3 regions of the Ensifer sp. NPDC090286 genome follow, and region 2 is predicted to be linked to each of the others. Evidence: riboswitches for the same ligand, from Rfam matches in the RefSeq annotation. Region 2 holds a riboswitch; each other region holds the start of a gene.

Region 1 (3,267 bases), 170 kb from region 2:
GCGACCCCGACACCTGCAGCGGGCTCAACGGTCTCATCGCCGAGATGGAAGACAATCTGCGCATGCTGAAGTCCGAGCGCGAGCAGATCGTCGCCGGCGGCAGCGACGACAGCCGGCGCCGCATCCTCGCTGCACTTGAGATCAACGGTTGCTATGGCGACCGCGAGGAGTTCGCAAGCGTCGAGCCGGACGTGCCGGAAAGCCACCGCAACATCGTTGCCGACCTACCGCCGGACGACGCCTACGGCCCGATGCTCGGACACGGCGAAGACGGCTACGCGCCGCAGGAGCGCTACTATAGCGGCACGCTCAGAACCATGTGCGTGCGCACCTGCGACGGCGCCTTCTTCCCGATCTCGTCCGATGCGACGCCGGCCGATTTCCCACGCGACGAACAGGCCTGCCGGGCCCGCTGCCCAGGGGCTGAGACGGAACTCTATTTCCACGAGCTCAACACGGAAGAGAGCGACAGGATGGTCTCGGCCGTGACCGGCCGTCCCTATACCGAAATGCCCAACGCCTTTGCCTATCGCACCCGCGCCGTCGGCAAGCCCGGCCAGTGCGGCTGCCAGATACCGCAGACCGCCGCAACCACGCCGAAGACGACAGGAACGAAGATCGGCGACGACCAGTCGTCGATCATCGTCATCGAGACGAAGAAGCCGGAAGCGGCGGGCGAGACCGCCAAGGCGCCGCCCGAAGAGCGGCCCTATGATCCGTCGAAGAACAAGGTGCGCGTCGTCGGCCCCACCTACCTGCCGCAGGAAGAAACTGCGATCGACCTCAAGCATCCGAAGGGACCGGCCTATCAGCCGGTCCAGAATTGATCGGGCGAGGCCTTACGCCTTCTCCTTGCTGCATCCCCATCCTTCTTCGAAAACCAGGCCCTCGAGCGGAAGGCGCTGGCGCCAGCCCTTCACGGCGAGTTCCGGCTGCTGATAGAGGCGGTCGACATAGCCGAGGCAGAGCCAGGCGACGATCTCGATATGGTCGGGGATGCCGAGGATCGCCTTGATCTCGGCCTCGTGGAAGATGCTGACCCAGCCGACACCCACCCCTTCGGCCCGCGCTGCAAGCCAGAGGTTCTGCACGGCGCAGACGGTGGAATAGACGTCCATCTGCGGATTGTGGGTACGCCCGAGCACGACAGTGCCGCCGCGCGTGCGGTCGCAGGTGACGCAGATGCTGAGCGGCGCCTTGCGAATGCCTTCGAGCTTCAGCGCGCGATACTTTCCCTGCTGTTCCGCCTCGAACATCAGCGCGGCCTCGTCATTGGCGCGGCGAAACGCCTGCCAGACCCGCTCGCGCGTTTCTTCCGCCCGCACCAGCACGAAGTTCCAGGGCTGCATGAAGCCCACGGACGGGGCGCTGTGCGCCGCCGCCAGCAGACGCCTGATCAGATCATCCGGCAATGGCTCGGGCAGGAATTCATCGCGCACGTCTCGACGTGTCTCGATCGCACGGTAGACGGCCTCCCGCTCTTGCAGCGAAAAGGCACCGGCAGCCGCAAGGCCGCCCTTCGGTTCAGTCAGCATCGTTCGATCCCCAACAATGCGAAAACCTCCCGCCGTCCACGCGGGGTTCGGTCTATCTCGCCAGGCCGGTCTTCTGACTTCGGTTCAACCGATCGCCTCACCTTCCCAGATCGATTGAAGATCCAGTGGCAAAACCTTGAATCAATTCAAGGCTCTCTTAGACGCGATCGTCCCCGTCACAGCGTTGGGCACGTTCCGGAATATCGACCGGATTCCCGATTCTCCCGCTTTCGCGGGCACCTGACGACGGCACTAAGTGCACAGGGAATTGAGAAAGACAAGCGGCGCCAACCGGGCGAAACCGGACGCGCCGCTTTCCACCTGCTTCTTTCTGCCTCGCCTCAGAGCGGAGCGACCGGATGCGGCGAGCCGTCATAGGCGCCCCAGATCGACTGGTCGAAGCAGATCACCGATCCGGTCATCAGCCCGGATTCGGCCGACGACAGGTAGGCGCAGGCACGCGCCACCTCGGCCGGATCGACGAGCCGGCCGAAAGGCTGGCTGGCCGCCGCCTTTTCGAGCCAATCGGCAGCCGCGCCGTGAAACTCGCGCTGTATGCGGTCTTCGCCTTCGGACGCCATCCAGCCGATATTCAGCCCGTTGACGCGGATGCGGTTGCGCAGCAGCGCATAGGCCGTGTTCTTGGTCAGCGTTTCGAGCGCGCCTTTCGACGAGCAATAGGCGGCGATGAAGGGCTGGCCGGCCATCGCCGACATCGAGCCGATGTTGACGATCGTGCCTTCGGTCTTCTCGCGCCGCATGACTTTCACCGCTTCCTGCATCAGGAAGAACGGTGCGCGCACGTTGATCGCGAACATGCGGTCGAAGAGTTCGGGCGTGGTATCGAGGATCGTGCCGCGGTCGGTGATGGCCGCGGCGTTGACCAGCGCATCGACCCGGCCGAATTCGGCGTCGCAAGCGGCGACCACCTTGCGGGCGTCGTCCACCTTCTCCAGATCGGCCTCGACATAGACGACTTTCGCGCCATGTGCCGTGCCGATCTGCTCGGCCCTCGCCCGTCCCTTGGCGGCGTTGCGTCCGCATATGACGATACCCTTGGCGCCGCGCTCGGCGAAAAGGCCAGCAATCGTCGCGCCCAGCCCCTGCGTACCACCGGTAACGATGGCGATCTTGCCCTGCAATTGTCCACTCATCGAATTTCTCCCTCGGAAATGTTCGTTTGAAACGGCTGCGGCACCCGGGTGAAACCACGCCGGGAGCCTGTCAAATGGTAGCCCGCGCGTCAGCTCAGCTTGCGCTTCGCCTGCGCCTCAAGCACCGCTAGAAACTCCTCCTCGCCCGTTCCCGCAGTGAGCGCCTCGCGCATCAATTGCGCCTGCGTCTTCGGCGCCAGCCCGCCGATTGGCGGGTCTCGGTCAAGATTGGTCGGGAACGAGTAGCCTTCGGCACAGGAGGCGATGGCATTGGCCGCTTCCGCCTGCGTCAGCTTGCCGTCCGCCAGCAAGGCCTTCAAGGCCGGATAGAGCGTCGCGCTCATCGTCAGTCGATCGACGGTTTCCATGGCGCGGCCGAAGGCCGAATTCACCTGCAGCAGGTTCGCGACGCGCCGAATATCCTGCGAGCGGTTGGTGCCGGCGGCATGGAAGAGCGCCGGATTGAAGAAGACGACATCGCCTTTTTCGAGCGGTAGCTGCACGTGGTGTGCGTCGAAATAGGCGCGGAACTCCGGCCGGTTGAGCGCCAGATAGCCCGGCACATAGGTTTGGCTATA
Region 2 (3,267 bases):
CCTTCGCGGCGACCATGGGCTGCGGCGATCGAGGAAAGCTCGGTGTCGGCGGCCGACAGGAACAGGATATCGGCCGGCGTTTGCCCAAGGTCGATCGCTTCGTTGCCGTCGGCGATCGTTCCTTTCTGGGCGAGAAGCAGATGCATTCGTCTTGTCCGTTCGGGCAATCCCGGCGGAAACGCTGAAAGCGGCCTCCGCCCGAAACTGCATTATTTCAATGCGTTAGGTCATTTCACTCAAGAAACGATCTAGACCAGCGCGGTGATCGCGGCGCGTACCGCCTGCTCGTCCATGTCGTGCAGGCCGATGACGACGAGGCGCGTGCCACGCTTCTCGCCGGCAGCCCAGGCACGATCATAATACTGGTCGACGCGGGCGCCGACCGCCTGGATCAACAGCCGCATCGGCTTGCCGGGTACGTCGGCGAAGCCCTTGAGACGCAGCACGTCATGTTCTGCGATCACGCCCTTCAGACGATCGATGAAGGCGACCGGATCGGCAATCGCGCCAAGCTCGACGACGAAGCTGTCGAACTCGTCGTGGGAGTGCTCTTCGCCGGCCTCGTGCTCCATCTCGTGGTGCGACTTGCGGTTGGCGATATCGCTTTCCGTGCCGACACCGAGGCCGAGCAGGATGGCGGCGGCGACTTCGCCGTTCTTCGCCTCGATCATCGCAGGCTTGCGACTGGTGCGCGAAGAGACCTCGTCGCGCACGGCCTTGAGGCCGGAGGCGTCGATGAGGTCGGTCTTGTTGAGAACGATGAGGTCGGCAGCGGTCAGCTGGTCCTCAAACAGTTCCTCGATCGGGCTTTCGTGATCGAGATTGTCGTCCTCGACGCGCAGCGCATCGACCTTGTCGTGGTCGTCGGCAAAGCGGCCGGCGGCAACGGCCGCACTGTCGACCACGGTGACGACGCCATCGACGGTCACTTCGCTGCGGATATCCGGCCAGTTGAAGGCGGCGATCAGCGGCTGCGGCAAAGCGAGGCCCGAGGTTTCGATGATGATGTGATCGGGACGGTTTTCGCGCTCGAGCAGCTTGGTCATGGTCGGGATGAAATCATCGGCAACCGTGCAGCAGATGCAGCCATTGGTGAGCTCGATGATATCGTCCTCGGTGCAGGCCTCCGCACCGCAGCCCTTGAGCACGTCGCCATCAACGCCGAGATCGCCGAACTCGTTGATGATCAGCGCGATGCGCTTGCCGTCGGCGTTCTGCAGCAGGTTGCGGATCATCGTCGTTTTGCCGGCGCCAAGGAAGCCGGTGATGACGGTCGCCGGGATCTTGCCCTGGTTGGCTCTCGCAGTGGTCATTTTTCAACCCTTCATTTTCAGCGGCAAACCGGCCGCGACAAAGTAAACTTCAGCGGATTTCTCCGCAACGATCTGGTGAAGCCGGCCGGCATGGTCGCGGAATTCGCGGGCCATGCGGTTCTCGGGCACGATGCCGAGGCCGACCTCGTTGGAAACGAATACGAGACGCGCCTGCGCCTCAGGCAGATACGCGGCAAGGGCGGCGAATTCCGCCGCGATGTCGCGCTCTTCGAGCATGAGATTGGTGACCCACAGCGTCAGGCAGTCGATCAGGACCACGTTAGCCCGATCGTCGATGCTTCTCAGCACGCCGACGAGATCGACCGGCTCCTCATGCGTCGTCCAGCCTTCGCCGCGGCTTATCCGGTGGTGGTCGATGCGCGCGCGCATTTCGTCGTCCCAGGCGCGTCCCGTGGCGACATAATGTCTGGTGAGGCCGGACGCTTCGACGAGCCTCTCGGAAAAGCCGGACTTGCCGGAGCGGGCGCCGCCAAGAACCAGCACGGGTCCGTCGCTGAGACTGCTCATCGCCGCTGCCTCAACATGCCGAGATCAGCGGCAGGCGGCAACGGCCGTCGGGCGCGCCAAGGGCGCGTTCTTGAAAACATCTGCGAGCCAAAACAACCTCCGTGATGGCGTTGGAGACAAACGTCCCCTCGGGCGGAATGCCCATGTCGGATGGCAGGTCTCCTGGCTCACGGCGTCACGGGGCCAAACATCGCCTCGCCCTCAAAGGGCAAGGTTCCGATGTCAGGACCCGAACGGCCCGCCTCACCTTCCCGGCGTTTTTCCGACAGCGAACCTTTTGCACGTCATCTCCGACGCACGGGCGCTGCGGGCGGCTTCGTGAAAGGCGGACGATTCGTAGAAGAAGAGGCGTCCAACCCGGCTGATCACGATGCCACACCAGTGGCTTTTCCGGCTTGATCCCCGACCTGCCCCGGTTGCCCATGCAACCGGCCGACAACCCGGCACCAAACCCGATGGCGAACCCTGACCGTTCTACAGTCGCGGGGTCGGCTGCGATAAGGATGCCCGACTTGGGTCCATCCGTCACATTCCCAATTATTCCCCCGTGTCGCCACGACGCGGAGGAACCATCCAACAGCCGATGATTAGGAACCGGACCGCGCAAAGTCAATCGACGCATGCGACGCCTCCCCGGCCGAGTTGCGCCACGCGACGATTTGTCGAGCCGTGAACGGACGGCCGCGGCCCGCCAAGAACGGTCGCGTATCCGCCTGCCTTCCACCCGTGGTTCGAGCCCTTACACTCTCATTCTGTGCCAAATCGCTATCAGAATGCGCCAATGCGCCCTCAAGCTCTGGCGCACCTCTGTTCCGAGGCAAATTCGCCAGCATGATGATCAACATCCGCAAATGGTTCGGCGATCGCGCGTTCGACCGCATGGTCCTGTGCACCGTGCGCCAATCGGCCCCACGGGAGCGCTACTCTTTCGGTTGAGGATTGACGATTTTCAGCCAGCACGTCGCAATCACCGCTGTGGTCGAGACTGCGGCTGCGGCCAGATAAATGGCGCTCGCCCCCCATCCTTCGCCGAGGCTTCCGAACAAAAGCGTGCCGAGCCCGTAGCCCGCCCACATAAAGCTGGTAAGCCAGCCAAACGCCTCGGTTCGATCCTCCGGTCGGGCACTCAGCCCGACAGCGAGCTGGCCGAGCGCATCCCGGGCTCCGCTGAAAACCCCGGCACCGAGATAGAGCAGCAACAGAAGCCAATGGTTTGACGTCATGCTCATCAAGATGAAAAAGCAGGCCGTCACCAGGTGAAAGGCAATCATGCCGCGCTTCACCGATGGTTGTGCGCGCAGCGCGCCATAGAAAATGCCGCCGAAAACCTCGCCGGCAGCAAATCCACCGAGAAGAACACCTGCCAGGGTGGCTGTGACGCTCGCCACCGCGCCAACCTGCATGGCACCAATCGTAAAGGTATCGA
Region 3 (3,267 bases), on a different contig from region 2:
CGCGTGGCTGTCGTCGTTGCCCTTTTCGATCGAGGGCACGGACGAGATGTGGCTCATTTCGGAGACGGCTGTCAGCGCACGGATCGAGGTCTCGATGGTCTGGCCGAAATCCGGGCTGTCCATGGCAGCGGCGATGTTCAGCGAGCCGAGGTTGCAGGAGATGTCCTTGCCCATGTGCTTGTAGGAGAGGTCGTCGTTGAATTCGCTCGCCTCGCTCACCTGCAGGATTTCCGAGCAGAGGTTGCTCATGGTGATGCGGCCGGCAATCGGGTTTGCCCGGTTCACCGTGTCCTCGAACATGATGTACGGATAACCGCTCTCGAACTGGATCTCGGCGATGATCTGGAAGAAGTCGCGCGCCTTGATCTTGCGCTTGCGGATGCGGGCATCCTCCACCATCTCGCGATACTTCTCCGTCACCGAGATTTCGGTGAGCGGCACGCCATAGACCTGCTCCACGTCATAGGGCGAGAACAGGTACATGTCCTCGTTGTTGCGGGCGAGCTCGAAGGTGATGTCGGGGATGACGACGCCGAGCGACAGCGTCTTGATGCGGATCTTCTCGTCGGCGTTCTCACGCTTGGTGTCGAGGAAGCGCATGATGTCGGGGTGGTGGGCATGCAGGTAGACAGCACCCGCACCCTGGCGCGCGCCAAGCTGGTTGGCGTAGGAGAACGAGTCTTCCAGCAACTTCATGACCGGGATGACCCCGGAGGATTGGTTCTCGATCTGCTTGATCGGTGCGCCCATCTCGCGGATGTTGGTGAGCGACAGCGCCACGCCGCCGCCGCGCTTGGAAAGCTGCAGCGCCGAATTGATGGCGCGGCCGATGCTTTCCATGTTGTCCTCGATCCTCAGCAGAAAGCAGGAGACGAGCTCGCCACGGCTCTTCTTGCCGGCATTGAGGAAGGTCGGCGTCGCCGGCTGGAAACGGCCGGAAATGATCTCGTCGACGAGGTCGCGGGCAAGCGCCTCGTTGCCGCGCGCCAACGCCATCGCCACCATGCAGACGCGGTCTTCGTAGCGTTCCAGGTAGCGCTTTCCGTCGAAGGTTTTGAGCGTATAGGACGTGTAATATTTGAAGGCGCCGAGGAAGGTCGGGAAACGGAACTTCTTCGAATAGGCGTGGTCGTAGAGATCGCGCACGAAGTTGAACGAATACTGGTCCAGCACTTCCTGCTCGTAGTAGCCCTCGGTCACCAGATAATCGAGCTTTTCCCGCAGGTTATGGAAGAAGACCGTGTTCTGGTTGACGTGCTGCAGGAAGTATTGCTTCGCCGCCTGCCGGTCCTTGTCGAGCTGGATCTTCCCCTCCTCGTCGTAGAGGTTCAGCATCGCGTTCAGCGCGTGGTAATCCAGCGCCGCTTCCGTCGCCTTCAGGGGGCGTTCGAGTGTTGTGACGTCCAAAATCGTTCCATCCCGTTTTTGACATTGGCGACGTCCTCGTCGGTTCCGAGCAGCTCGAACCGGTAGAGGTAGGGCACCCGGCACTTGGCCGAGATCACCTCGCCGGCGATCCCGTAGGTCGCGCCGAAATTGCTGTTGCCCGCTGCGATCACGCCGCGGATGTGAGAGCGGTTGCCCGCGTCGTTCAGGAAGCGGATCACCTGTTTCGGCACGGCACCTCGGCCATCGTCGCCGCAGTAGGTCGGTACGACGAGCACATAGGGCTCCGAAACCGTAAGTGCATCCTTACTTTCCTTGAGCGGTATGCGGGCCGCGCGAAGGCCGAGTTTCTCGACGAAGCGATGGGTGTTTTCCGAGCGGCTGGAAAAATAGACGATCAGCCCCATCGCTTCTCTCCTTCAGGAAAGCGCGCTGATCATGTCCGGGCGGAACCCCGCCCAATGCCGCTCGCCGGCGACGACCACTGGAACCTGCCGGTAGCCGAGATCCTGCACCAGCGCGAAGCCATCGGAATCCTCGGAAATATCGACGATGCGATAGTCGATGCCCTGGCGGTCAAGCGCGCGGGTGGTGGCGGTGCATTGGACGCAGGCGGGTTTGCTGTAGACTGTGATCGACATGGGTTCCTCGTGAGGGTCTGGCAAATGGGCGCAAAAAATCGGCGGGTCGCGCGAACGCGAACCGTGGGCTTGGCGATAGGGCACGAAACATCGCTCCCCGGTCGCCTCGATCGGAGTGGATGTCGGCAAGCTGGCCCAAGGTCGATTAGGCAGCCGGGCCGGCTCGTTCTGGTCGGGCGCTCCGGAATTTCCGCAGATGCGGGCTCTCAGGGCGCGGCCTTTCGATCAGGCGCGCAACAATGCGCACCCGTCCGCAGAAGGTGGATCTGAACTGGAAGAAACTGACATGACTTCACCCCGAAGCTTTCGACAGGCTGCCGGGGAGATGTCGAGACGATCGGGCAGGCTCATCCTGCCACGCACTCAACCCCTCCGGACACCCCGCCCGTGGACGTTTGTTGCTCGAGGCAGGTCTCCTGGCTTACGGGTCAAAGCTTCCATCCCGACCTTCCCGAGGCCTCATGCCTCAGTGGTCCAATTCCGGACAGTTGCTCGCCGTCTACAGTTGCGGGGGCAGCTACGGCATAGCCTGAGCGGAAAACCCGCCGGCGCACCGTATTCCCGTCTTAGCTCCCAATCCTTGCGAATCGGAAGAACCTCGAACACTAGATATAGTAGTTCATCGCAAATCTGCGTCAATAGGTTCTATATGCTGAAGGCGGGGGTGCAGCGGTCTTTTCTTTTTCGGTGTGGATAACGGGGAGTAAATGGCGGCGCGCAATCAATCCTGTGGACCGAGGGCGCCATTGAGCGGCGCCCCCGGCTTGCTCAGGCGGCGAAGGCCGCAACCGGGCGGTTGCGGCTGTCGACGGCCACCATCACGAAAGTCCCGGTGACGGTCAGCAGGCGCCCGCCGCTGAGCAGTTCTTCCGACCAGAGCTCGACCTCTATCGTTGTGGAACTGCGTCCGGTCCGGGTGACGCGCGCCAGCGTGTCGACGATCGTTCCGGCGGCGACACGCCGCTTGAAATCGCTCCTGCAGGAGGCGAGCACCATCGCTTTGCCGGTCAGCCGGGTCGCGGCGACGAAGGCCGCCTTCGTCATCTGGGCGAGTGCATCGCCGCCAAAGAGCGCGCCGGCGCTGTTGGTCTGGCCCGGAAAAACGATGTCGGTCATGCCGACGAAATCGGCGGCGGGAGCAGCCGGCGCGGGCTCGGCGAGCGGCGGAAGGTGCCAGTCGGCACCTTTGTCCCGCGGCATCCCAACCATGGTGAACTGTCCGCGTGAGCAAAGATCGCGG

Evidence for each region. A riboswitch is a leader RNA that binds a small molecule or an ion and turns the genes downstream of it on or off. The one in region 2 is predicted to bind cobalamin.
Region 1: another riboswitch for cobalamin. It lies ahead of bluB (5,6-dimethylbenzimidazole synthase); the one in region 2 lies ahead of cobU (bifunctional adenosylcobinamide kinase/adenosylcobinamide-phosphate guanylyltransferase).
Region 3: another riboswitch for cobalamin. It lies ahead of nrdH (glutaredoxin-like protein NrdH); the one in region 2 lies ahead of cobU (bifunctional adenosylcobinamide kinase/adenosylcobinamide-phosphate guanylyltransferase).

The regions. Positions count from the first base shown of each region.
Region 1 is NZ_JBIVYF010000001.1:845,060-848,326, forward strand. It holds gene ACIQUG_RS04160 (DUF2865 domain-containing protein) at 1-827, shown strand, start outside; gene bluB (5,6-dimethylbenzimidazole synthase) at 840-1,535, opposite strand; cobalamin riboswitch at 1,581-1,794, opposite strand; gene ACIQUG_RS04170 (SDR family oxidoreductase) at 1,877-2,689, opposite strand; gene ACIQUG_RS04175 (phytanoyl-CoA dioxygenase family protein) at 2,779-3,267, opposite strand, start outside.
Region 2 is NZ_JBIVYF010000001.1:1,016,355-1,019,621, forward strand. It holds gene cobN (cobaltochelatase subunit CobN) at 1-146, opposite strand, end outside; gene cobW (cobalamin biosynthesis protein CobW) at 249-1,313, opposite strand; gene cobU (bifunctional adenosylcobinamide kinase/adenosylcobinamide-phosphate guanylyltransferase) at 1,317-1,841, opposite strand; cobalamin riboswitch at 1,976-2,430, opposite strand; gene ACIQUG_RS04985 (MFS transporter) at 2,762-3,267, opposite strand, start outside.
Region 3 is NZ_JBIVYF010000005.1:255,539-258,805, forward strand. It holds gene nrdE (class 1b ribonucleoside-diphosphate reductase subunit alpha) at 1-1,407, opposite strand, end outside; gene nrdI (class Ib ribonucleoside-diphosphate reductase assembly flavoprotein NrdI) at 1,377-1,793, opposite strand; gene nrdH (glutaredoxin-like protein NrdH) at 1,806-2,027, opposite strand; cobalamin riboswitch at 2,416-2,643, opposite strand; gene ACIQUG_RS25445 (acyl-CoA thioesterase) at 2,796-3,267, opposite strand, start outside.